DNA from 4 places in the Pseudomonas rhizosphaerae genome. Region 1 is predicted to be linked to each of the others. Evidence: predicted binding sites of a transcription regulator. Region 1 holds the regulator's gene; each other region holds the start of a gene.

What was found. Region 1 encodes FliA, which starts transcription of late flagellar genes. Its sites were predicted from a motif close to CTAAAGTTTNNNNNNNNNNNGCCGNTAA; they were not measured.
Region 2: the regulator FliA is predicted to act here: its motif matches at 1,338-1,365, upstream of LT40_RS22160 (methyl-accepting chemotaxis protein).
Region 3: the regulator FliA is predicted to act here: its motif matches at 3,432-3,459, upstream of LT40_RS05355 (flagellar protein MotY).
Region 4: the regulator FliA is predicted to act here: its motif matches at 3,803-3,830, upstream of LT40_RS20510 (methyl-accepting chemotaxis protein).

What each region holds. Positions count from the first base shown of each region.
Region 1 covers NZ_CP009533.1:556,077-561,913, reverse strand. Annotated here, with positions in the region: gene LT40_RS02520 (chemotaxis protein CheA) at 1-927, opposite strand, end outside; gene LT40_RS02515 (protein phosphatase CheZ) at 985-1,773, opposite strand; gene LT40_RS02510 (chemotaxis response regulator CheY) at 1,793-2,167, opposite strand; gene fliA (RNA polymerase sigma factor FliA) at 2,294-3,040, opposite strand; gene fleN (flagellar synthesis regulator FleN) at 3,034-3,867, opposite strand; gene flhF (flagellar biosynthesis GTPase FlhF) at 3,986-5,305, opposite strand; gene flhA (flagellar biosynthesis protein FlhA) at 5,317-5,837, opposite strand, start outside.
Region 2 covers NZ_CP009533.1:3,256,780-3,262,616, reverse strand. Annotated here, with positions in the region: gene typA (translational GTPase TypA) at 1-1,089, shown strand, start outside; gene LT40_RS22160 (methyl-accepting chemotaxis protein) at 1,401-3,398, shown strand; gene LT40_RS14425 (YkgJ family cysteine cluster protein) at 3,507-3,917, opposite strand; gene LT40_RS14420 (glycogen/starch/alpha-glucan phosphorylase) at 4,105-5,837, shown strand, end outside.
Region 3 covers NZ_CP009533.1:1,169,624-1,175,460, reverse strand. Annotated here, with positions in the region: gene LT40_RS05370 (response regulator transcription factor) at 1-66, opposite strand, end outside; gene LT40_RS20895 (hypothetical protein) at 539-1,087, shown strand; gene LT40_RS05360 (argininosuccinate synthase) at 1,157-2,374, opposite strand; gene LT40_RS05355 (flagellar protein MotY) at 2,472-3,395, opposite strand; gene pyrC (dihydroorotase) at 3,525-4,571, shown strand; gene rnt (ribonuclease T) at 4,568-5,242, shown strand; gene LT40_RS05340 (bacterioferritin-associated ferredoxin) at 5,394-5,615, shown strand; gene bfr (bacterioferritin) at 5,814-5,837, shown strand, end outside.
Region 4 covers NZ_CP009533.1:4,613,262-4,619,098, reverse strand. Annotated here, with positions in the region: gene ppc (phosphoenolpyruvate carboxylase) at 1-1,647, opposite strand, end outside; gene LT40_RS20525 (hypothetical protein) at 1,861-2,205, shown strand; gene LT40_RS20520 (DUF4398 domain-containing protein) at 2,448-2,852, shown strand; gene LT40_RS20515 (OmpA family protein) at 2,895-3,707, shown strand; gene LT40_RS20510 (methyl-accepting chemotaxis protein) at 3,865-5,190, shown strand; gene LT40_RS20505 (DUF4398 domain-containing protein) at 5,437-5,837, shown strand, end outside.

The sequences.
Region 1 (5,837 bases):
GGCGACATCGCTGAACTTGCCCTTGCCATGCAACTGGTCGAGCAGTGATTCGAATTCGTCGTCGGTGATCTGGTCGCTTTTCGGAGCCGGGACCTCGGCAGGCGGTTGCACCTTGACCGCTTCGGAGGTGAACGTGCCCTTGCCATGCAGCTGGTCGAGCAGCGCCTCGAACTCGTCGTCGGTGATCTCGTCGCCAGGTGCGGCGGGCGTGCTGGAAACCGGTGCCGCACTGGCAGGTCCAGATCCAGGCGCAGCCTCGGACGTCACGGTCGGTGCCAGCGCATCGACCGCGAACTGACCCTTGCCGTGCAACTGATCGAGCAGCGATTCGAATTCGTCGTCGGTGATCTCGTCACTGGCCGCGCCATCGCGTGCAACAGCGGCAGCGATCGGCGTTGCGGCCTGCGCCTTGGCTGCGTTCAGCGAATCGAGCAGTTGCTCGAATTCGTCGTCGGTGATGTCTTCGCTGGGCGTTGCAGCCGGCGCGGCGACCGGCACCGGCACCGCCACGGGCGCTGCTGGAGGTGCAACGACAGCTGCCGGTTCGGCCAGACGCGCAAGGGCATCGAGCAACTGCGGACTGGCCGGCGTGACCGGGGCGCGCTCACGCACCTCGGAGAACATGCCGTTGACCGCGTCAAGTGCTTCGAGCACCACGTCCATGAGTTCGGAATCGACCCGGCGCTCACCTTTGCGCAAGATGTCGAAGACGTTCTCGGCGATGTGGCAGCACTCCACCAGCTCGTTGAGCTGGAGGAAGCCGGCGCCGCCTTTTACAGTGTGAAAACCGCGAAAAATTGCATTGAGCAAGTCGGCATCATCGGGACGGCTTTCCAGCTCGACCAGTTGTTCGGACAGTTGCTCGAGAATTTCGCCGGCCTCTACCAGGAAATCCTGAAGGATTTCTTCGTCGGCGCCGAAGCTCATGTGGATGCTCCCTGGAGTACGTGATTAACGGTCAACACAGTCGGGCGAGGCGTCGGCCTAGAAGCCCAGACTGGACAGCAGATCGTCGACATCGTCCTGACCGGATACGACGTCTTCACGTTTATCGGCATGGATCTGCGGACCTTCACCCTTGGCGGGATGTTTTTCTTGATCTTTTTCGGCACGCAGCTGTTCGTGGTCATGCTGGATGCCGGCGAAGCGATCAACCTGGCTGGCCATCAGGACCAGTTTGAGCAGGTTGCTCTCCACTTCGGTGACCAGCGCAGTGACGCGCTTGATGACCTGGCCGGTGAGGTCTTGGTAGTCCTGGGCCAGGACAATATCGTTCAGGTGGCTGGCCACTTCCCGATTGCCCTGCTCGCTGCGGGTCAGAAACCCGTCGACCCGGCGCGCCAGTTCGCGAAACTCGTCGGCGGCCACTTCACGGCGCATGAAGCGCTGCCAGTCGACGCTCAAGGCGCTGGCCTCGGCACTCAAGGTGTTGAGCACCGGCGTGCTCTGCTCGACCAGGTCCATCGTCCGGTTGGCCGCGCTCTCGGTCAGGCGCACCACATACGACAAGCGTTCGGTCGCATCGGTGATCTGCGAAACTTCTTCGGCCTGGGGAATGTTCGGATCGATCTGGAAACTGACGATGGCGCTGTGCAGCTCGCGCGTCAGCTTGCCCACTTCCTGGTACAGGCCGCGGTCGCGGGTCTGGTTCAGCTCGTGGATCAATTGCACCGCTTCACCGAACCGGCCTTTTTCAAGGCTGTCCACCAGCTCCACGGCGTGTTTCTTCAGGGTCGACTCGAAGTCCCCCAATGTGCTTTGTTTGTGATCCATTGCGCCCCCGTTGCAGAATTCAGCTATTGACGCGCTCGAAAATCTTTTCGATTTTTTCTTTCAGCACTTGCGCAGTGAAAGGCTTGACCACATACCCGTTGACCCCGGCCTGGGCGGCTTCGATGATCTGCTCGCGCTTGGCTTCGGCGGTCACCATGAGCACCGGCAGGTGCTTGAGGCGATCGTCGGCACGCACCTGGCGCAGCAGGTCGATGCCGGACATGCCGGGCATGTTCCAGTCGGTGACGAGGAAATCGAAGTTACCGCTGAGCAGCATCGGCAAGGCCGTGTTGCCATCATCGGCCTCGGCGGTGTTGGTGAAGCCCAGGTCACGCAGCAGATTCTTGATGATGCGCCGCATCGTCGAGAAATCGTCGACGATGAGGATTTTCATGTTCTTGTCCAATTAGACCTCCAGCAGTCTTGAACACGCCCAGCCCCTGGACGTGCATAACAATCGAATCCGATTACATCCACTACCACTGCAGACCAGCCCCGAACGCTTGGGAAACCCAGTACTTCAGCGTGCCCGCCACTCCCCCAGGCGCCCGCGCAGTCGCGCGGCGCACTGGCTGTGCAGCTGGCTGACGCGCGACTCGCTGACACCCAGTACCTCGCCGATTTCCTTGAGGTTCAGCTCTTCGTCGTAATACAGCGACAAGACCAGCTTTTCCCGCTCGGGCAGGTTGGCGATGGCCTCGGCCAGCGCGCCCTGGAAGCGCTCGTCCTCCAGATCCCGCGAAGGCTCCAGCGAACCGCTGGCGCCGTCTTCGTGCAGGCCCTCGTGCTCGCCGTCCTGCAGCAGGTCGTCGAAACTGAACAAGCGACTGCCCAGGGTATCGTTCAGGATCCCGTAGTAATCATCCAGACTCAGATTGAGTTCGGCCGCAATCTCGTGATCTTTAGCGTCGCGGCCGGTTTTCGATTCAATTCGTCGAATGGCGTCGCTGACCATGCGCGTATTGCGGTGTACCGAACGCGGCGCCCAGTCACCCTTGCGCACTTCGTCGAGCATCGCGCCGCGGATACGAATGCCGGCATAGGTCTCGAAACTGGCGCCCTTGCTCGAATCGTATTTGGTCGAGACCTCCAGCAGGCCGATCATGCCGGCCTGGATCAGGTCTTCCACCTGCACGCTGGCCGGCAGTCGCGCCAGCAGGTGATAGGCGATGCGCTTGACCAGCGGTGCGTATTGCTCGATCAGCTGATGCTGCTGCGAGTCGCGCGACGCCTTGCTGTACATACGGTATCCGCTGGCGCTCATGATACGGGCCCTGCACTGGTTTGCTGCACCAGGCGTTCGACGAAGAACTCCAGGTGGCCGCGGGGATTGGCCGGCAACGGCCAGGTGTCTACCTTCTGCGCGATGGCCTTGAAGGCCAGCGAGCATTTGGAGCGGGGAAATGCCTCGTAGACGGCGCGCTGCTTCTGTACGGCCTTGCGCACCGACTCGTCGTACGGCACGGCGCCGACGTACTGCAGGGCAACGTCGAGGAAGCGATCGGTCACCTTGGTCAGCTTGGCGAACAGGTTGCGCCCTTCCTGAGGGCTCTGCGCCATGTTGGCCAGGACCCGGAAACGGTTCATGCCGTAGTCGCGGTTGAGCAGCTTGATCAGGGCGTAGGCGTCAGTGATCGAGGTGGGCTCGTCGCACACCACCAGCAGGACTTCCTGGGCCGCGCGGACGAAGCTGACCACCGAATCGCCGATGCCGGCGGCCGTGTCGATGATCAGCACGTCGAGGTTGTCGCCCACATCGCTGAAGGCCTGGATCAGACCGGCATGCTGGGCCGGGGTCAGGTGGACCATGCTCTGGGTGCCGGAAGCCGCCGGCACGACGCGGATTCCGCCAGGGCCCTGCAACATCACGTCGCGCAGTTCGCAGCGGCCTTCGATCACATCCGCCAGGGTGCGCTTGGGGGTCAGGCCCAACAACACGTCGACGTTGGCCAGGCCAAGGTCGGCGTCCAGCAACATGACCCGGCGGCCGAGCTCGGCCAACGCCAGGGACAAGTTCACTGACACATTAGTCTTGCCGACGCCACCTTTGCCGCCGGTCACCGCGATCACCTGTACGGGATGCATGCTGCCCATGTTCGTTCTTTACCTTGTCTAGACCGAGGCCACACCAGTGGCTGCCAGTTCGATTGCTCGAGTATTTCCTGGCAACCCTACGATGCAGGAAGATTGTGCTTGCCTAACGTTCTTCACCTCAGCCAACTCGCTTGTCGGGGCTGTGGTAGAGCCCTGCGAACATATCGGCCATGGCCTCTTCGCTGGGCTCTTCTTGCATTTGCACGCTGACCGCGCGGCTGACCAACTGGTGCCGGCGCGGCAAATGCAAGTCGTCGGGGATGCGCGGCCCATCGGTGAGATAGGCAATCGGCAGTTCCTGACTGATGGCCAGGCTCAGCACTTCGCCGAGACAGGCCGTTTCATCGAGTTTGGTCAGGATGCACCCGGCCAGACCGCAACGTTTGTAACTGTGGTAAGCCGCGGTGAGTACCTGCTTCTGGCTGGTGGTTGCCAGCACCAGGTAGTTGCGGGCGTTGATCCCACGCCCGGCCAGGCTCTCGAGCTGCATGCGCAGTGCCGGATCGCTGGCTTGCAGGCCAGCGGTGTCGATCAACACCACGCGCTTGCGCAGCAGGGGTTCCAGCGCCTGTACCAATGACTGGCCCGGATCGACCTGAGTCACCGAAACATTGAGAATACGGCCCAGGGTCTTGAGCTGCTCCTGGGCACCGATGCGAAAACTGTCCATGCTCACCAGCGCCACGCTCTGGGAGCCGTACTTGAGCACATAGCGCGCTGCCAGCTTGGCCAGGGTGGTGGTCTTGCCCATGCCGGCAGGACCGACCATGGCGATCACGCCGCCTTCTTCGAGCGGTTCGACTTCCGGCGTGCGAATCATACGCGCCAAGTGCGCCAGCAGCATGCGCCATGCCTGCCGGGGCTCATGAATTTCACTGGTCAGGTTCAACAGTTCGCGAGCGATCGGGCCGGACAGGCCGATGCGCTGCAAGCGACGCCACAGATTGGCCTGCGCTGGCTTGCTGCCCTGCAGTTGGCTCCAGGCCAGAGAGCCCAGCTGCACTTCGAGCAGCTGACGCAGGCCGTTGAGTTCCGAACGCATGGAATCGAACAGGCGCTGGTCGACGGCAGGCTGTGGCGCCGGCGCGGCCTGGGCACGCACGGGCTCTTCGCGACGCGGTTCCACCAGCGGCTCGGCGGCGGTCAGCGGCAGGCCGGCAACCAGTTGACGGTTGGTGGCCGCATCGGTTTCGCCGCGGGTGCTCAGCTCGGCCTGGGCAGACACGATGCGCGACTGGGTCTTGCGCAGCTCTTCTTCCAACTCGAGGTTGGGCACGCGCGGCGCCAGGGCCGACAGCTTGTAGTCCAGCGCAGCGGTCAGCTCGACGCCGCCAGCGATGCGACGGTTGCCAATGATGGCAGCGTCGGCACCCAGCTCATCGCGGACCAATTTCATGGCCTGACGCATGTCGGCGGCGAAAAATCGCTTCACTTGCATAACCCACTACCTCAGCCGTTGGGCCCTACTGTCGCAACGATGGTGACTTGCTTGTTATCAGGGATTTCCTGATAGGCCAGTACATGAAGGTTGGGGATCGCCAGGCGCCCGAAGCGCGAGAGCATCGCGCGGACCGGACCGGCCACCAGCAGTATCACCGGTTGGCCCTGCATCTCCTGCCGCTGCGCCGCATCGATCAAGGATCGTTGCAGCTTCTCCGCCATGCTCGGTTCCAGCAAAACGCCTTCTTCCTGACCCTGACCAGCCTTCTGCAGACTATTGAGCAATATCTGTTCCAACCTTGGCTCCAAGGTGATAACTGGCAGCTCAGACTCAATGCCTACAATGCTTTGCACGATTGCGCGGGACAAACCGACCCTGACCGCCTGAACCAGAGCGGCGGTATCTTGACTCCGGTGACCATTGTTGGCGATGGCTTCGGCGATGCTGCGGATATCCCGCACAGGCACCTGTTCGGCCAGCAACGCCTGCAACACCTTGAGCAGCGAAGACAGCGAAAGGATACCCGGAA
Region 2 (5,837 bases), 2.0 Mb from region 1:
AAGAAGCGCAACGGCCGTATCCTCAAGCTGATGGGTCACCACGGTCTGCACCGTGTAGACGTCGAAGAAGCCGCTGCTGGCGACATCGTCTGCATCAGCGGTATGGACTCGCTGTTCATCTCCGACACCCTGTGCCACCCGGACACCGTCGAGGCGATGAAGCCGCTGACAGTCGACGAGCCGACCGTTTCCATGACCTTCCAGGTCAACGACTCGCCTTTCTGCGGTAAAGAAGGCAAGTTCGTCACCAGCCGTAACATCAAGGACCGTCTGGACAAGGAACTGCTCTACAATGTGGCCCTGCGCGTTGAAGAAGGCGACTCGGCCGACAAGTTCAAGGTCTCCGGCCGTGGTGAACTGCACCTCTCGGTACTGATCGAAACCATGCGTCGCGAAGGCTTCGAAATGGGTGTCGGTCGTCCGGAAGTGATCATCCGCCAGGTTGATGGCGAGAAGCAGGAACCGTTCGAGAACGTCACCATCGACACCCCTGAAGAATCCCAGGGCAAGGTCATGGAAGAAATGGGTCTGCGTAAAGGCGACCTGACCAACATGGTGCCGGATGGCAAGGGCCGTGTTCGTCTGGAATACAACATCCCTGCTCGCGGTCTGATCGGTTTCCGTAACCAGTTCCTGACCCTGACCAACGGTGCTGGCATCCTGACCTCGATCTTCGATCGCTACGCTCCGATGAAGTCGGGCCACATGTCAGGTCGTCAGAACGGCGTACTGGTTTCGGTCGAAACCGGCAAGGCGCTGACCTACTCCCTGGAAACCCTGCAGGCGCGCGGCAAGCTGTTCGTCGAGCACGGTCAGGAGATCTACAACGGTCAGATCGTCGGCCTCAACAGCCGCGACACCGACATGGGCGTCAACCCAACCAAAGGCAAGAAGCTGGACAACATGCGTGCCTCGGGTAAAGACGAGACCATCGCTCTGGTTCCGCCTGTTCGCTTCACCCTGGAACAGGCCCTGGAATTCATCCAGGACGACGAGCTGTGCGAAGTCACGCCGAAGTCGATCCGTCTGCGCAAGAAGATCCTGGACGAAGGCGAGCGTACCCGCGCTGCCAAGAAAGCCAAGAACTGATACGTAGTTCCGGTTGATCGAAAAGCCCCCGGCGCGAAAGCGTTCGGGGGTTTTTTTATGGCTGTGGGTGCTAGCAGGTCTGGCCTCTTCGCGGGCAGAGACCCGCTCCCACAGGGGGCTTGGGTGTGTCAGGGAGGCCTTCGCGGGCAGAGGGCTCGCCGCCCACGGATGATCGCCGCCATTGTGGGAGCGGGTCTCTGCCCGCGAAGAGGCCGGCTTTGGCACCGTAAAGCCCTCTATCGTTCGCCCTCCAGTTTTCCACCCCCAGGCCGATAGTGCAGGCAATATCGATTCCCTCAGAAGGGGGCCCTGTGAGCCTGTTACCTACCAAGATCATGTCCCGCTTCAGCCTGGGCATCGTGTTCATCCTGCTGGTGACGGCAGCGGCCATCTATGCGGTCATGGTGCTCAGTGGCGAGCCCAAGCTGATCCAGTCCAACACCAAGAGCGCCGAGCAGTCGGCCACGGCCATCGCGCGGCAACTGTCGGTCGAGCTGGCCGAGATCGAAGGTCGTGTCGCAGCGCTGGCGAGCCTGGGTAGCACGCTGCCGACGGATGTCGAGCTGGTAAAAGGCACCTTGGCGCCGATCATCGATTCCCAGGGCGATACCGCGATTGCCGGCGGTGGCCTGTGGCCCGAGCCGGATGCCTTCAGCGCAGGCGTGGCGCGGCGCAGCTTCTACTGGGCGCGCAGCGGCCAGAGCCTGGGCTATTCCGAGGAATACAACGCCAGCGCCGTGGATGACTATCACGCCGCCGACTGGTATGTGCAGGGCAAGGCCTCCACGCCGGGTCGCTGCGCCTGGTCGGATGCCTACGAGGATCCGGTCAGCAAGATTCTGATGACCACCTGCACAGTGCCCTACAGCCGTGATGGCCGTTTCGCTGGCGTGGCAACCATCGACCTGACCCTCACAGGTCTGGCCAACTTCCTCAAGTCCAACGGCCAGGTTACCGGCGGCTATGCCTTCGCCATCGATCCGTCGGGCAAGGTCCTGTACTTTCCGGCCATCGGCGAGCAGCCGGCGCCTGCCGACGAAGCGGCACTGCTCGCTGCCTATCCCTGGTTCAAGGCCGTCGCCGATTGGCGCACCAGCGGTCAGCGCGAGGCGCAGACCTTTCATGTGGAACATGACGCGCAGCTGGATGGTGCAGGCTACATCAGCCTCACGCGGGTGCCTGCCAGTGGCTGGGTAGTGGGCCTGGCCACGCCGCAGGCGCACATGACCGGCATCGCCAGCAAGTTGACCGTCGATATCCTCACCACCTTGCTGCCGATCCTGGCGCTGGTGTTCGGCCTGGCCTGGCTGGCCGGGCGCGCGGTGTTCAGCCAGATCAACGAAACCACGGCACAGATCGACACGCTGGGCGAGCAGGGCGGTGGCGCCAGCGCCGAACTGGACGTGGTCCGGGCCGACGAGATCGGCCTGCTGCGTGGCGCGGTCAACCGCTACGCCGGCAACCTGCGCAACATGCTCAAGGCGATCGGCGACGAGGCGCTGCGTTTGCAGAAACAGTCCGATGACGTGGCGCGGCTATCGGTGATCATGGCCGAGCGCGCCGAAACCCAGCGTCAGGACAACACCTTGCTGGCCACTGCGATCACCGAGATGTCGTCCAGTGCTCAAGAGGTCGCCTCCAACACCACGGAATGTTCCGACACCGCGCAGCTGTCGCTGTCCACGGCGCGGCAGAGCCAGGGGCATGTGGAGCAGAACAGTCAGACGATCAATTCCCTGACCGGTGACATCGCCAGCGTGGCGCAAGCCATCACCAGCCTGGGCCAGGACATCGAGAGCGTCAGTGGCGTGCTCGACGTGATCAAGTCGATTTCCGCGCAGACCAACCTGCTGGCGCTCAATGCCGCGATCGAAGCGGCGCGTGCGGGCGAGCAGGGCAGAGGTTTTGCGGTGGTGGCCGACGAAGTGCGCACCCTGGCGGGGCGTACCCAGGCTTCGGCCGACGAGATTCAACAGATGATCGGCGAGCTGCGCCAGGCCTCGGTCAAGGCGGTCGATACCATGGTCGCGGGCGAGGACCGCACGCGCACCGTGGCGCAGCAGGCCGATGTGTTGAGCGTCTCGCTGGGCAGTACGGTGGTGGGCTTCGACGACATCGTCCAGCGCACCCAGCAGATCGCCGTGGCGGCCCAGGAACAGAGCCATGTCACCCAGGAGATCACCGAGCTGGCGGTACGCATTCACGCGGCCAGCGAAGACGGCGCCCGCGACGCGTCCAGTCTCAGCGAACTGAGCCAGGGCATGCAGGCACTGTCGACGCGCCTGGCGGGGTTGAGTCGGCAGGGGTAGGGCAGGCGGGTAGTTGTGGGAGCGGTCACCGGCCGCGAAGGCAGCACCGCGGTCCGGCTGACACACCTCGCAGGTCTCTTCGCGGCCACAGACCGCTCCCACAGGCACTCAGCCCTGGCGCGATACCGGCTTGGGCTGATAGGCGCAGTAGCCGGGGCGGGGCCCGATTCTGGGATGGTTGCGGCAGGTGTCCGGACGCTTTTCATAGATCGTGCACAGGCGGCTTTTCTTGTCCAGGTACAGACAATCGTTGTTGCTCATGCGCGTCAGGGTGAAAATGCCTGACTTCTGGTTGAAGCGTTCGACGATGCCGTCCTTCTGCAAGCGCTTGGCGACGTTCTTGGGCGGATCGCCTATCTCGAACTCATCCACCACACCGATACGGATAAGGTCCTTGATCTTCACTTCCACCGGCAGCGTGCAGCAGGTCGAGATACAGGCACCGCACATCGGTGCGGAATATTTCTGCCAGGTGTCTAGGCGGTCCACTTCGGCGGCGGCAATCAAAGAGCTTTTCATCGTCAGGTCATCAGGCAAGATGGAACAGGGCGCGCGATCATACCGGCATTGGTGAAAAAGTGAACAACCTTCTGCCCGAAACTGCGCGTATGGTGCAAAGTTACGAACCTGAGCTTTCGGCGTGTGTCGAAGCGTCTAGGCTCAGGTATTCCATCCAGTATCGTCAATTTCCCCGAGGACGCATTGCATGTCTCAGGAACCGCTTGTCCGTGACGCCGAGGTGGCCGATTTCCGCGCTGCTGTACTCGCCAAACTCACCTATGCGGTGGGCAAGGACCCCGATCACGCATTCGACCACGACTGGTTCGAGGCCATTGCTTTGGCCGCGCGCGACCACATGGTCGAGCACTGGATGGATCACACCCGGCAGATCTACCGCAAAGGCCAGAAACGGGTCTATTACCTCTCCCTGGAATTTCTCATTGGCCGGCTGCTCTACGACAGCCTGAGCAACCTTGGCCTGCTGGACATCGCCCGCGAGGCCCTGACCGATCTGGGCGTGGATCTGGAGCGCATCCGCCTGCTCGAGCCCGATGCGGCGCTGGGCAACGGTGGCCTCGGGCGCCTGGCGGCCTGCTTCATGGAAAGCATGTCGACCCTGGGCGTTGCGGCTCATGGTTATGGCATCCGCTACGAACACGGGCTGTTCCGCCAGGCCATCGTCGATGGCTGGCAGCAGGAGCAGACGGAAAACTGGCTGAATTTCGGCAACCCCTGGGAGTTCGAGCGTCCGGAAGTGATCTACCCGATCAGCTTCGGCGGCCATGTGGAAACCGTCACCGACAGCGAAGGCCAGCAGAAGCAGGTCTGGTGGCCCAGCGAAACCGTGCGCGCCATCGCCTACGACACGCCGGTGGTCGGCTGGCGCGGCTCCAGCGTCAACACCCTGCGCCTGTGGCGCGCGCGCGCGATAGAAGACCTGCACCTGGAGCGCTTCAATGCCGGCGACCACCTCGGCGCCGTCGCCGAAGTCGCCCGTGCCGAGAGCATCTCCCGGGTTCTGTACCCGGCCGACAGCACCGAGGCCGGCCAGGAGTTGCGCCTGCGCCAGGAGTACTTCTTCGTTTCGGCCTCCCTGCACGATTTGTTGCGTCGTCACCTGAACGGTAACGACAGCCTGCTCAACCTGGCCGACAAGGCGGCGATCCAGCTCAACGACACGCACCCTTCCATCGCCGTGGCAGAGCTGATGCGCCAGTTGGTGGACGAATATGGTCTGGCGTGGGACACGGCATGGGAAATCACCGTCAACACCCTGGCCTACACCAACCACACGTTGTTGCCCGAGGCCCTGGAAACCTGGCCGGTGGGCCTGATGGAGCGCATGCTGCCGCGGCACATGCAGATCATCTACCTGATCAACGCCTATCACATCGATTCGCTGCGCGCCAAAGGCCAGCACGATGTCGATGTACTGCGCGCCGTGTCGCTGATCGAAGAAGACAACGGTCGCCGCGTGCGCATGGGCAACCTGGCGTTCCTGGGTTCGCACAGCGTCAACGGGGTGTCCGGCCTGCACACCCAGTTGATGCGCAGCACGGTGTTCTCCGAGCTGCACAAGCTCTATCCCGACCGGATCAACAACAAGACCAACGGCATCACGTTCCGTCGCTGGCTGTATCAATCCAACAGCGAGCTGACCGCGATGCTGGTCGACAAGCTCGGCCCGGAATTGCTCGACAACCCGGAAGGGCTGCTCAAGAACCTCGAGCCGTTCGCCGAGCAGCCCGAGTTCCGCAGGGCTTTCGCTGCACAGCGTCTGAACAGCAAGAAGGCGCTGGCGCGCATCATTCACGAGCGCGTCGGCGTCACGGTCAATCCCGAGGCGATGTTCGACGTCCAGGTCAAGCGTATCCATGAGTACAAGCGGCAACTGCTCAACCTGATGCACACCGTGGCGCTGTACCAGGCGATCCGCGC
Region 3 (5,837 bases), 610 kb from region 1:
CTCCATCAGCAGCCGCACGGCGAGGCGAATGACCGGATGATCGTCCACGATCAGCACTTTATTCATGGGAGGATCCAATTTTTCGCTGTTCGAATTCTAGAGCCCGCACATTACCCCAGACGCTTGCCGTCATGGACGGCTCAGAATCTGGGCAGGCAATAACTAAGACACTTCCTACAACCCCAGAAGAATATTCCTACATATTGCGCCTGTGAAAATTCTTGTACAGTGCCTGGCGGCATCGAGCTCTGCTTATGAAACTAAGGAACAGGAGCATTGCATAATTGCCCTGCCGCTTCAATTGAGCCGTGCGGCGTTAGCCGGGCAAGCTGTTGCAGGATAAATACCGGCGAAAAATCATTATCGATTTCTACCCAGAGCCGCACGCCAGAGCCTTCACGCCTGCGCCTGCCTCTCGCAACCCCGCGCCACTGCGAGCGCTTGCCGACGGATAACTATGCATCCTGCGCGGCCTGGCGACCCTACTACTATCGGTGGCCAAGCAACCATCGGCCGGATACGGCCCGGCGAGGCACTCGTGGCTCACAAGAAAATCACCCGTCCCAATCCGCTCGGCATCATCGCCCTGTTCACCGCAATGGTCGAGGCATCGGCCTTGGCGAGCTTGCCCTTTCTGGATGAAACCAGCCAGACCATTTATATATGGTTCCTGGTGGGCTTCCCAACTTTCCTGGCCATTCTTTTCTTTGCAACGCTCAACTTCAATCGACGGGCACTGTATTCCCCATCGGACTTCGAGAGCTCGGCGTATTTTCTGGAAAGTCTCGACAGCGAAGCGGACGCTTATAAGTACCGTGCCGACAATCGTATAAGTTTGGCGCACAACGATCTGCATATCATCGACGCCAGTACCTTGCATACCCGCGCGCGCATGGCAGCCCACCTTGAGCGCTTGGCCCATGTTCTGGAGGCGCGCAAACACCCCCGACCGCTGCTGATCGTGCTGGTAGGGCAGGTTCCACCGCCGCCCCTGTCCCATGCGCTGGCTGCGCGGTTGGCCGGCTTGCAATGCCAGGTAGCGGCACTGCAACCGAACCGGTTGAAGTGGACGGTGCTGTTGGGTTGATCCATAAAAAAACCCCGGTCGAGACCGGGGTTTCCAGGGCATGCCTGACTGCTGCAAGAACCGCTGCTGTCAGAACAGCTTGCGGCCCTTGTTCGCGGCAATGCGCATGCGCAAGGCGTTGAGCTTGATGAAACCTGCAGCGTCGGCCTGATTGTAGGCGCCGCCGTCTTCCTCGAAGGTCGCGATGTTGGCATCGAACAGCGAGTCGTCGGACTTGCGGCCGGTCACGATCACATTGCCCTTGTACAGCTTCAGGCGAACCACACCGTTCACGTTGACCTGCGACGCGTCGATCATCTGCTGCAGCATGAGGCGCTCCGGGCTCCACCAGTAGCCGGTGTAGATCAGGCTGGCATACTTGGGCATCAGCTCGTCTTTCAGGTGAGCGACTTCGCGGTCCAGGGTGATGGATTCGATGGCGCGGTGGGCGCGCAGCATGATCGTACCGCCTGGGGTTTCGTAGCAACCACGGGACTTCATCCCGACATAGCGGTTCTCGACGATGTCCAGGCGGCCGATGCCGTGCTCGCCGCCGATGCGGTTCAAGGTGGCCAGTACGGTGGCAGGTGTCATGTCGACGCCGTCCAGCGCGACGATGTCGCCGTTGCGGTAGGTCAGCTCCAGATACTGCGGGGTATCCGGGGCGTTCTCCGGCGAGACGGTCCAACGCCACATGTCTTCTTCGTGCTCGGTCCAGGTGTCTTCCAGCACGCCGCCTTCATAGGAGATGTGCAGCAGGTTGGCGTCCATCGAGTACGGCGACTTCTTCTTGCCGTGGCGCTCGATCGGAATGTTGTGCTTCTCGGCGTAGTCCATCAGCTTTTCACGGGAGAGCAGGTCCCACTCGCGCCATGGCGCGATGACCTTGACCCCAGGCTTGAGCGCATAGGCGCCCAGCTCGAAACGCACCTGGTCGTTGCCCTTGCCGGTGGCACCGTGCGAGATGGCGTCGGCGCCGGTTTCGTTGGCGATTTCGATCAAGCGCTTGGCAATCAGCGGCCGCGCGATGGAAGTGCCCAGCAGGTATTCACCTTCGTACACGGTGTTGGCACGGAACATCGGGAAGACGAAGTCGCGCACGAACTCTTCGCGCAGGTCGTCGATGTAGATTTCCTTGACGCCCATGGCCTGCGCCTTGGCGCGTGCCGGCTCGACCTCTTCGCCCTGGCCGAGGTCGGCAGTGAACGTCACTACTTCACAGTTATAAGTGTCCTGCAGCCACTTGAGGATCACCGAAGTGTCCAGGCCGCCGGAATACGCCAGAACGACCTTGTTTACGTCCGCCATGCCATCACTCCACGGGGTTCTACGGAAAGCCGTCGATTCTACCGCCCAAGGCCACGAATTTACAGGGGCGCGACAGCTTTGGTTGAACACGCGACAGTCACAACGGCTTGGCGGGGGGCTTGTCGGTGGCCAGCACGGCAGATGAATCGGCAGCAGGTGCGGCGCTCGGCGCTGCGGCGACACGGCTCAGCTCGATGCTCACGCGGCGATTACGCGCCCGGTTCGCAGCCGTGCTGTTGGTCACCAGCGGATAGCTCTCGCCATGGAAGCGCAGGGTGACCTGGCTCTCGTTCAGGCCATGAGCCAGCAGGTAGTCCTGCACGGCCATCGCCCGACGCCGGGACAAGTCGCGGTTCACCAGTCGATTGCCGCTGTTGTCCGAATGGCCGTCGAGTTGCACGTGATTGACGCTGGGATCGGCTTTCATGAAGGCCAAGAGCTTGTCCAGGCGCGCCTTGGCCGGTGCGTCGAGCTCGAGCCCGCGGGGAAAACCCACTTCGCTCAGGCGAATCTGGTCGTAGTTCATCGGCAGCAGTTTCGCCGCACACGCCTGGTATTCACCGAAGGCCTGGCCGAAGCGTGCCGACAGCAACCGGATCTCGACCGGTTGGCCGCTGCCGGATTGACTGCGCACCAGTGTCATGCGCCCCTCCAGCAGACCATTGATCAAGCCGCTGGCCTGGCTTTGCGAACTGGTCAACAAGGCTTCGCCATGGCCCAGGCGCACGCTGCCCAGGTTGATGTCGCCGCGACCTGGCTGCCATGGCGCCGCCGCTGCCAGGAGCGTGGCGGAGCCCGTGCCCAGCAGGCGACTGGCGGAAGTGAGCCTGAACACGGCCTGCTCGCCTGCGCGGCGCACGAACTCGGCCGACCCGAAATTGGCCACCGGCTGGCCCAGGCGGCACTCGAACTGATCACCAGCGACTTTCCACTCGACGTTCTCCAGACGGGTCTGGAAGTTCATCGCCAGGGCCGGAAGGCTGGCAAACACACTGAGCAGGGCAAGATAACGCTGGCGCACGACAGGCTCCACGGGTTCGATCGGGGTACTTCCAAGGTATCGGACATGGCCTGCAAAACTTGATAGCGGATGCCGTGGGCGGCGTTTTCCGGTAGCATTCGCGCGAGTTCGAACCGCCTGGAATCCCCAATGTCCGACCGCCTGACCCTTCTGCGTCCCGACGACTGGCACATCCATCTTCGTGATGGTGCCGTGCTGCCGCATACCGTGGCCGATGTATCGCGGATCTTCGCCCGCGCCATCGTCATGCCCAACCTGGTCCCGCCGGTGCGCACCGCCGCCGATGCCGACGCCTATCGCCAGCGCATCCTTGCCGCACGCCCTGCAGGCAGCGCCTTCGAACCGCTGATGACCTTGTACCTGACCGACCGCACCAGCGCCGCCGACATCCGTGCAGCCGCAGCGTGTGGATTCGTCAAGGCGGCCAAGATGTACCCGGCCGGAGCCACTACCAATTCCGATTCCGGGGTCACCAGCCTGGACAACATCACAGAGGCGCTCGAGGCCCTGAGTGAAGCAGGCATGCCCCTGCTGATCCACGGCGAGGTCACCCGCGGCGATGTCGACGTGTTCGACCGCGAGAAGATCTTCATCGACGAGCACATGCGCCGGCTGGTAGAGCGTTTCCCCACGCTCAAGGTCGTGTTCGAGCACATCACCACCGCCGAGGCCGCCGACTTCGTCAAGGCCGCTCCGGCCAATGTCGCTGCGACCATCACCCCCCAGCACCTGCTCTACAACCGCAACCACATGCTGGTGGGCGGGATCCGGCCGCACTTCTATTGCCTGCCGATCCTCAAGCGCAACACTCACCAGGTCGCCTTGCTCGACGCCGCTACAAGCGGCAGCGGCAAGTTCTTCCTGGGCACCGATTCCGCGCCCCATGCCCAGCATGCCAAGGAAGCGGCCTGCGGCTGCGCCGGTTGCTACAGCGCTTATGCGGGCATCGAGCTGTACGCCGAGGCGTTCGAGCAGCGCGGCGCGCTGGACAAGCTCGAAGGCTTCGCCAGCCTGCACGGCCCTGACTTCTACGGCCTGCCGCGCAACACCGACACCATTACCCTGGTCCGCGACGAGTGGACCGCCCCAACCAGCCTGCCATTCGGTGAGCAGGTCGTCATCCCGCTGCGCGCCGGTGAAAAACTGCGCTGGCGCCTGCTGGAGAAAGATGCGTGAGTGAAGACAACTACGACGACGAAGACACGGGCAGTTCAGGCACCGGCTCGCGCCATCCCATGGCCGCTCGATTTCGCGGCTACCTGCCGGTAGTCGTGGACGTCGAGACTGGCGGCTTCAACAGCGCCACCGATGCCCTGCTCGAGATCGCCGCGACGACCATCGGCATGGACGAGAAAGGCTTCGTGTTTCCCGACCACACCTACTTCTTCCGGGTCGAGCCTTTCGAGGGGGCCAATATCGAGGCCGCCGCGCTGGAGTTCACCGGAATCAAGCTGGACCATCCACTGCGCATGGCGGTCAGCGAAGAGACAGCGCTGACCGACATCTTTCGCGGCATCCGCAAGGCATTGAAAGCCAACGGCTGCAAGCGCGCGATTCTGGTCGGCCACAACAGCAGCTTCGACCTCGGCTTCCTCAACGCCGCCGTTGCGCGTACCGACATGAAGCGCAATCCGTTCCACCCGTTCTCGAGCTTCGATACCGCTACGCTGGCGGGCCTCGCTTACGGCCAGACCGTTCTGGCCAAGGCCTGCCAGGCAGCCGATATCGACTTCGATGGTCGTGAAGCCCACTCCGCGCGCTACGATACGGAGAAAACCGCCGAGCTGTTCTGCGGTATCGTCAACCGCTGGAAACAAATGGGCGGCTGGCAGGATTTCAACGACTGAACCCTTGCAACAGGGGCTGCCGGAAACGACCAGGGCCCCTGTCGCACCGTTCATCGCTTGCGCCAAACGTAGACGCGAGTTGCTTTGACAAGCATTCTCATTAACATTAGGATCGTCCGCACTGAAACCAACACAGCGGCGGTTCTTACGTATGTATGTCTGTCTTTGCCAGGGTGTCACCGATGGTCAGATTCGCGATGCGATCTATGAAGGCTGCTGCAGCTATCGTGACGTGCGCGAAACCCTCGGCGTAGCCACGCAGTGCGGTAAATGTGCCTGCCTTGCCAAGGAAGTGGTGCGCGATACCCTGACTCAAATCCAGACTGCCCAGGCGTCCACCCTGCCCTATCCGGTAGAATTTACACCGGCGTAAAACACCTCTATTGAAGAAACCGGGCCATGCCCGGTTTTTTTATGTCTGAAATACAACGACTTAGCAACAAACGCGGAACTCAGTCATTCTTATTCCGATTAATTTTCATATAGTATTCAATAACTTAGGTTTGACACGATCCCTGTCTGAGGCCAAACTTCACGCCATTACTTCAATACCCGCGCAGGCTCTCCGATCATGAAAGGCGATATCAGCGTCATC
Region 4 (5,837 bases), 630 kb from region 1:
ATCCTTGGCCGAATCGGAATAGCCGATCATGATTTCCTGCGGACCTTGCAGCGTGCCGCGGTAGTCGGGCAGTTGCAGCAGGCGCTCCAGCACGGGACCGGCGTTATCGAGGTCGGCCAGGGTTTCGAACAACGGCACCACGCGCATCGAGCGGCGCAGGCCGGACTCCTTGAGCAGCAGCTGCACTGCCAGCACGTCGGAGGCAGCGCCGGCCATGGAGATCACGTAGGAGCCCAACGACGCAGCCGGCGCCGCCGCCACTTCGCGGCACGTGGCGAGCACTTCGGCGGTGTCCTCACTGGGCTCGAAACAGGTCGGCAGCAGCGGCCGGCGATTGGCCAGCTCACGCACCAGAAAGTCGATTCGTGCTGCCTCGTCCCAGTCATCGAAGCGACCCAGCCCCAGGTATTCGGTGATCTCGCTCAGCGCCCCGCGATGTCGGGTCGAGTCCTGACGCACGTCGAGGCGCACCAGGAACAGGCCGAAGGTCACGGCGCGGCGCAGGCAGTCCAGCAGCGGTCCGTCGGCGATCACGCCCATGCCACAGGCGTGCAGCGAGTCGAAGCACAGCTGCAGCGGCTCGATCAGCTCGCGATTGTCCTGCAGCACCTGAGCATCGGCCGGCTGGTCGCCCGGCAGCGACGCATGGGCCCAGTTGCGCGTGGCCCGCAGGCGCTCGCGTAACTGCTTGAGCACCGTGCGGTAGGGCTCGCTGCTGTCAGGTGCATGGGCCAGGAGCGGCGCACTGGCCTGCTGCATCGACAGATCGGCGGCCAGTTGATCGACATCGCGCAGAAACAGATCGGCTGCCATCCAGCGAGCCAGCAACAGCACTTCACGGGTGACCTTGGCCGTGACATTCGGGTTGCCATCGCGGTCGCCGCCCATCCACGAAGCGAAGCGGATCGGCGCGGCGCCCAGGGGCAAGCGTTGCCCGGTGGCGGCCTGCAAAGCGGCGTCGACCCGGCGCAGATGGTTGGGCACCGCCTGCCACAGTGAATTCTCGATGACCGCGAAGCCCCATTTGGCCTCGTCCACCGGCGTCGGCCGGGTGCGGCGGATCTCTTCGGTGTGCCAGGCCTCGGCGATCAGGCGCTGCAGGCGCTCACGCACGGCATTGCGTTCGGCGCTGGTAAGGTCGCGATGGTCGTGCAAGGCCAGCTGAGCGGCGATCGCGTCGTATTTCTGGATCAGGGTGCGGCGCGCGACTTCGGTAGGGTGGGCGGTCAACACCAACTCGATATCCAGCGCCACCAGTTGTCGCGCCAACGCGTCGGGGCTATGCCCGGCGGCCGTCAGCCGCCCCAGCAACTCGCCCAGGGCAAGGTTTTCGAAGGGTTCAGGCTGGCCCTCGTCGCGACGGCGGATCAGTTGGTACTGCTCGCAGATATTGGCCAGGTTGAGGAATTGGTTGAACGCTCGGGCCACGGGCAGCAGTTCTTCCTCACCGAGGTCGTCCAGACTGGACCTCAGCTCGGCGCTGACCGCATCACCGGTCGGATCCCGTCGACGGTCGGCCTTGGCGCCGCGGCGAATGCGCTCGATCTTTTCCAGAAAGGCATCGCCGTACTGCTCGCGAATGGTATTGCCCAGCAACTCACCGAGCAGGTGCACGTCTTCGCGCAGGCGCAGATCGATATCGGACATCGGCATTCTCCGTGGCTTGGAAACGGTTTGCCCGTCCAGCCAGCCCGGCGCGGCGTGTGATGGGATCGCCTGGGCCACTGAACAAGCACGGGAAAAATGGCTCTACAACTGGTCTATGCAACGAATGATCTATACCGCAAAGAGTGCCCCAGCCTGGACGAGGCTGACAAGCGCGACAGACAGGGGCGTGAATAACCGGCACATGAGGTGTTTATGAAGATTCACGAACTGGCCGAGCATTGGGAACAGAACGCCAAGGGTCGCCTGACCGACACCGGTATCAATATCCGCCTGGACATGGAATCGGCGGCGCGCCTGGCCGCCCTGACCCAGATGTACCCCAAGCATCATGCTCAGGAACTGCTCGGCGAGCTGATCGGTGCGGCACTTGAAGAGCTCGAAGGCAGCTTTCCCTACGTCAAGGGGACCAAGGTCATTGCCACCGACGAGGAAGGCGACCCTCTGTATGAGGATATTGGCGCGACGCCTCGTTTCCTGGCGCTGTCGCGAGAGCACCTGGAGCGCCTGAAAAACACCACGGACGACACTGCGAAATGAGCTTGGACCAGGAAGCTTCAGAAGCTTCCTACGCACAGGAACGGCTGGGTCAAATAGTCATAAAAAAATTCCAAACCTGAGCCTAAAACTCATACAAATCAATAGGATAGTGTTCAAAAGCGATTGTAGACTCGGGAAAAAAAGAGCCAGGAAATGGCCACCCATCTGTCCGTAGTGCATCGCGGCAGCAGGCCTGGGTCGGCGTGCCGCAGCTGGCGGACGAAGCAATCAATCGCTGTTCAATGGAGCACTATCGCGTGAATACATCCAGCGTACGGTCGTCTTTCGGCCCTTTGAAAACATCCCTCGTGTGCCTCGCTGCCGGTGTCGTCCTGACGGGCTGCGCCGGCATGGCGCCGGTCGAGCAATATGCGGTCAGCCGCTCGGCAGTCAATGCGGCGGTGAGCGCTGGCGGCACCGAGTTCGCCGCTGTCGAAATGAAGTCCGCCCAGGACAAGCTCAAGGACGCCGAAATCGCCCTGCACGGCAAGCACTACGAGGCAGCCCGCCGCCTGGCCGAACAAGCCGAGTGGGACGCTCGCGTTGCCGAGCGCAAGGCTCAGGCCGCCAAGGCCCGCCGCGCCGTCGAAGACGGCCGCCAGGGCGTCCAGGACCTGCGCGAGGAAGGCCTGCGCGCTGCTTCCTGAGCCGGGCTCCCGCGTTCTTCTTTCAAGATTCAGGAAATTACCGTGAAGACTAAATTCAAGTTCCCCGCCCTGTCGGCGCTGGTTGTACTGCTGGCTGCCTGCTCCAAGACCCCCAACCCGCAATTGGTGCAGGCCCAGGCCAATTTCGCCGATCTGCAAGGCAACCCCAAGTCGGTGCAATTGGCCGCCCTGGAAACCAAGGACGCCGCCGACTGGCTGGAGCGCGCCGAGAAAGCCGCCCGCGCCAAGGAAGCCGATGAGCAGGTGGGCCATCAGGCCTACCTGACCAATCAGCGGGTCGAGGTGGCCAAGCAGACCATCGAACTGCGCACGGCCGAACAGGCTATCCAAGGTGTCGCTGCATTGCGCGCCCAGGCCCGCCTGGAAGCGCGCGATGCGCAGATCAAGAAGCTTCAGGAAAGCCTCAACGCCAAGCAGCCCGCAGCCGAAGCGATGGCCGTGCAGCAGACCGAGCGTGGCAGCCTGGTCACTTTTGGCGATGTGCTGTTCGAAACCGGGCAGGCCGAACTGCGTACCAGTGCGTACGACAACATTGCCCGCTTGGCGGACTTTCTGCGTGACAACCTGGACCGCAAGGTAATCGTCGAGGGCCATACCGACAGCACCGGTTCGGCTGGCTTCAACCAGACCCTGTCGCAACGACGCGCCAATGCCGTACTGGTGCAGTTGGTACGCGCGGGTGTGAGCCCCGAGCGCATCGTGGCGCAAGGGCTAGGCATGTCCTACCCGGTGGCGAGCAACGGCAACGCATTGGGTCGGGCGCAGAATCGCCGAGTCGAGGTGACCATTTCCAACGACAACCAACCCGTCAGGTCTCGCGCTTCGATGCACTGATCTACAACGCTTGAAAGAACCCGGCCTTCGTGCCGGGTTTTTCATGGCCAGGCGCTTTACACGTGCGCGTGCGCGTTCGGGGGTTAAGTTCGGGGCTTAAGTATGTGCGCACGCTGTCGATACGCTGGATGCCATCTCCTTCTCCGAGGCTCGCGCCATGTTTGCTTCAAAACGCATGAAAAATGAACTGGCCGCCTTGCGTGAAGAGGTGGCGATCGTTCGGCAGATCCGCCAGGGCCTGGACGAAGAAACCATCCATCTGCGGCTCGACCCTCAGGGGTGCATCCTGGGCGTGAATGCCAATTTCGAAAACGTGCTGCAATACCGTAACGACGAGCTCGTGGGCAAGCCATTGGAAAGCCTCGTTGCCCAGAATGCGCAAAACGACCAGCACTACGCACGCGTGCGCACCGCCATACGGCAGGGGGAGCATTTCTGTGGCGCCTGGCGACTGGTGCGCAAGGACGGCCATGAAACCTGGCTGCGGGTCATCATGCACCCCGTGCGCTCCACGGACGGCAAGCTGGTCAAGTTCTCCTGCTATGCCAGCGACCTGACCAACACCATCGAGACATCGCGCGCCCACGAGAACTTCATCCAGGCGCTGTTGCGCTCCACGGCAGTCATCGAGTTCCACCTGAGCGGCAATGTGCTGACCGCCAATGACCTGTTTCTGCAAGCGATGGGCTACGGCCTGGAGCAGGTCAAGGGCAAGCATCACCGAATGTTCTGCAGCAGTGAAATCGCCAACTCCAGCGATTACCAGGCGTTCTGGGAACGGCTGCGTCGCGGGGAGTTCGTCGCCGAGCGCTTCGAGCGTGTGGATAGCCGCGGTCGTACGGTATGGCTCGAGGCTTCCTACAACCCGGTCCGCGATGGCAACGCCAACGTGTACAAAGTCGTGAAGGTTGCGACCGTCATCACCGAGATGGTGGAACGGGAGATCGCCATTGCCGAAGCGGCCACGGTGGCGTACGACACGTCGGTACGCACCGATGAAACGGCCTTGCGCGGGGCCGAGGTCGTGCGCGAGACGGTCAACGTCATGAAGGACCTGGCGCACCACATGCAAAGCGCTGCGGAAGGCATCGAGGCGCTGGACGAGCAGAGCCAGGTGATCTCCAACATCATCAAGACCATCAGCGGCATCGCCGCGCAAACCAACCTGCTGGCGCTGAATGCGGCCATCGAAGCGGCACGCGCGGGTGAGCAGGGTCGCGGTTTCGCCGTGGTCGCCGATGAAGTTCGCCAGTTGGCTTCACGTACGACCCAAGCCACCTCGGAGATCGAGAGCGTGGTGCAGCGCAATCAAAAGCTGGCCACCGATGCGGTAGCCACCATCGGCGCTGGCAAGCACAAAGCCGAATCTGGCCTGCACCTGGCCAACCAGGCGGGCACCGTCATCACCGAGATTCAGGACGGCGCGAAACGTGTGCTTGGTGCGGTGGAGAGCTTCACCACACAGCTCGCCACCGACGCCTGACCCACAAGCCATCGCCTGCCGATGGCCCATGGATGTCGCAAACCCCGACCAAGTTGTCAGTCGTATGACAAACCAACGGCGCCAGACAAAACTCGCCCATTCGGACAAATTTCTGAACTATTCAAAATTGCCTTGTGTCCCAACGTTTAACCATTACAGCCAGCGGCGTGTGCTAGTCGCCGGGCTTACCCAGGCGCGTGAAACGTTCGACTGTCATGGATTTTGATGTTTTTCAGGAGCTATCCAATGGAGTTGAAAGCCATGAATACCCGTACTGCCAAAACCTCGTCCAACCCGCTGCGCGGGCTGAAACTGGCTGCTCTCGCACTGGGCACCACCTTCGTTCTGGCTGGCTGCGCTGGCAAGCCCCCGACTGAACAGTACGCCGTGACCGAGTCGGCCGTGAACAGCGCCGTGAGCGCTGGCGGTACCGAATACGCCGCCGTGGAAATGAAGGCTGCGCAGGACAAGTTCAAGCAGGCTGAAATTGCCATGCACGACAAGAACTACGAGAAGGCCAAGGTTCTTGCCGAACAGGCCGAGTGGGACGCACGTCTGGCCGAGCGCAAGGCGCAGGCTGGCAAAGCCGCCAAGGCCGTGCAGGACGCCAAGCAAGGTGTCCAGGACCTGCGTGAAGAAGGCCTGCG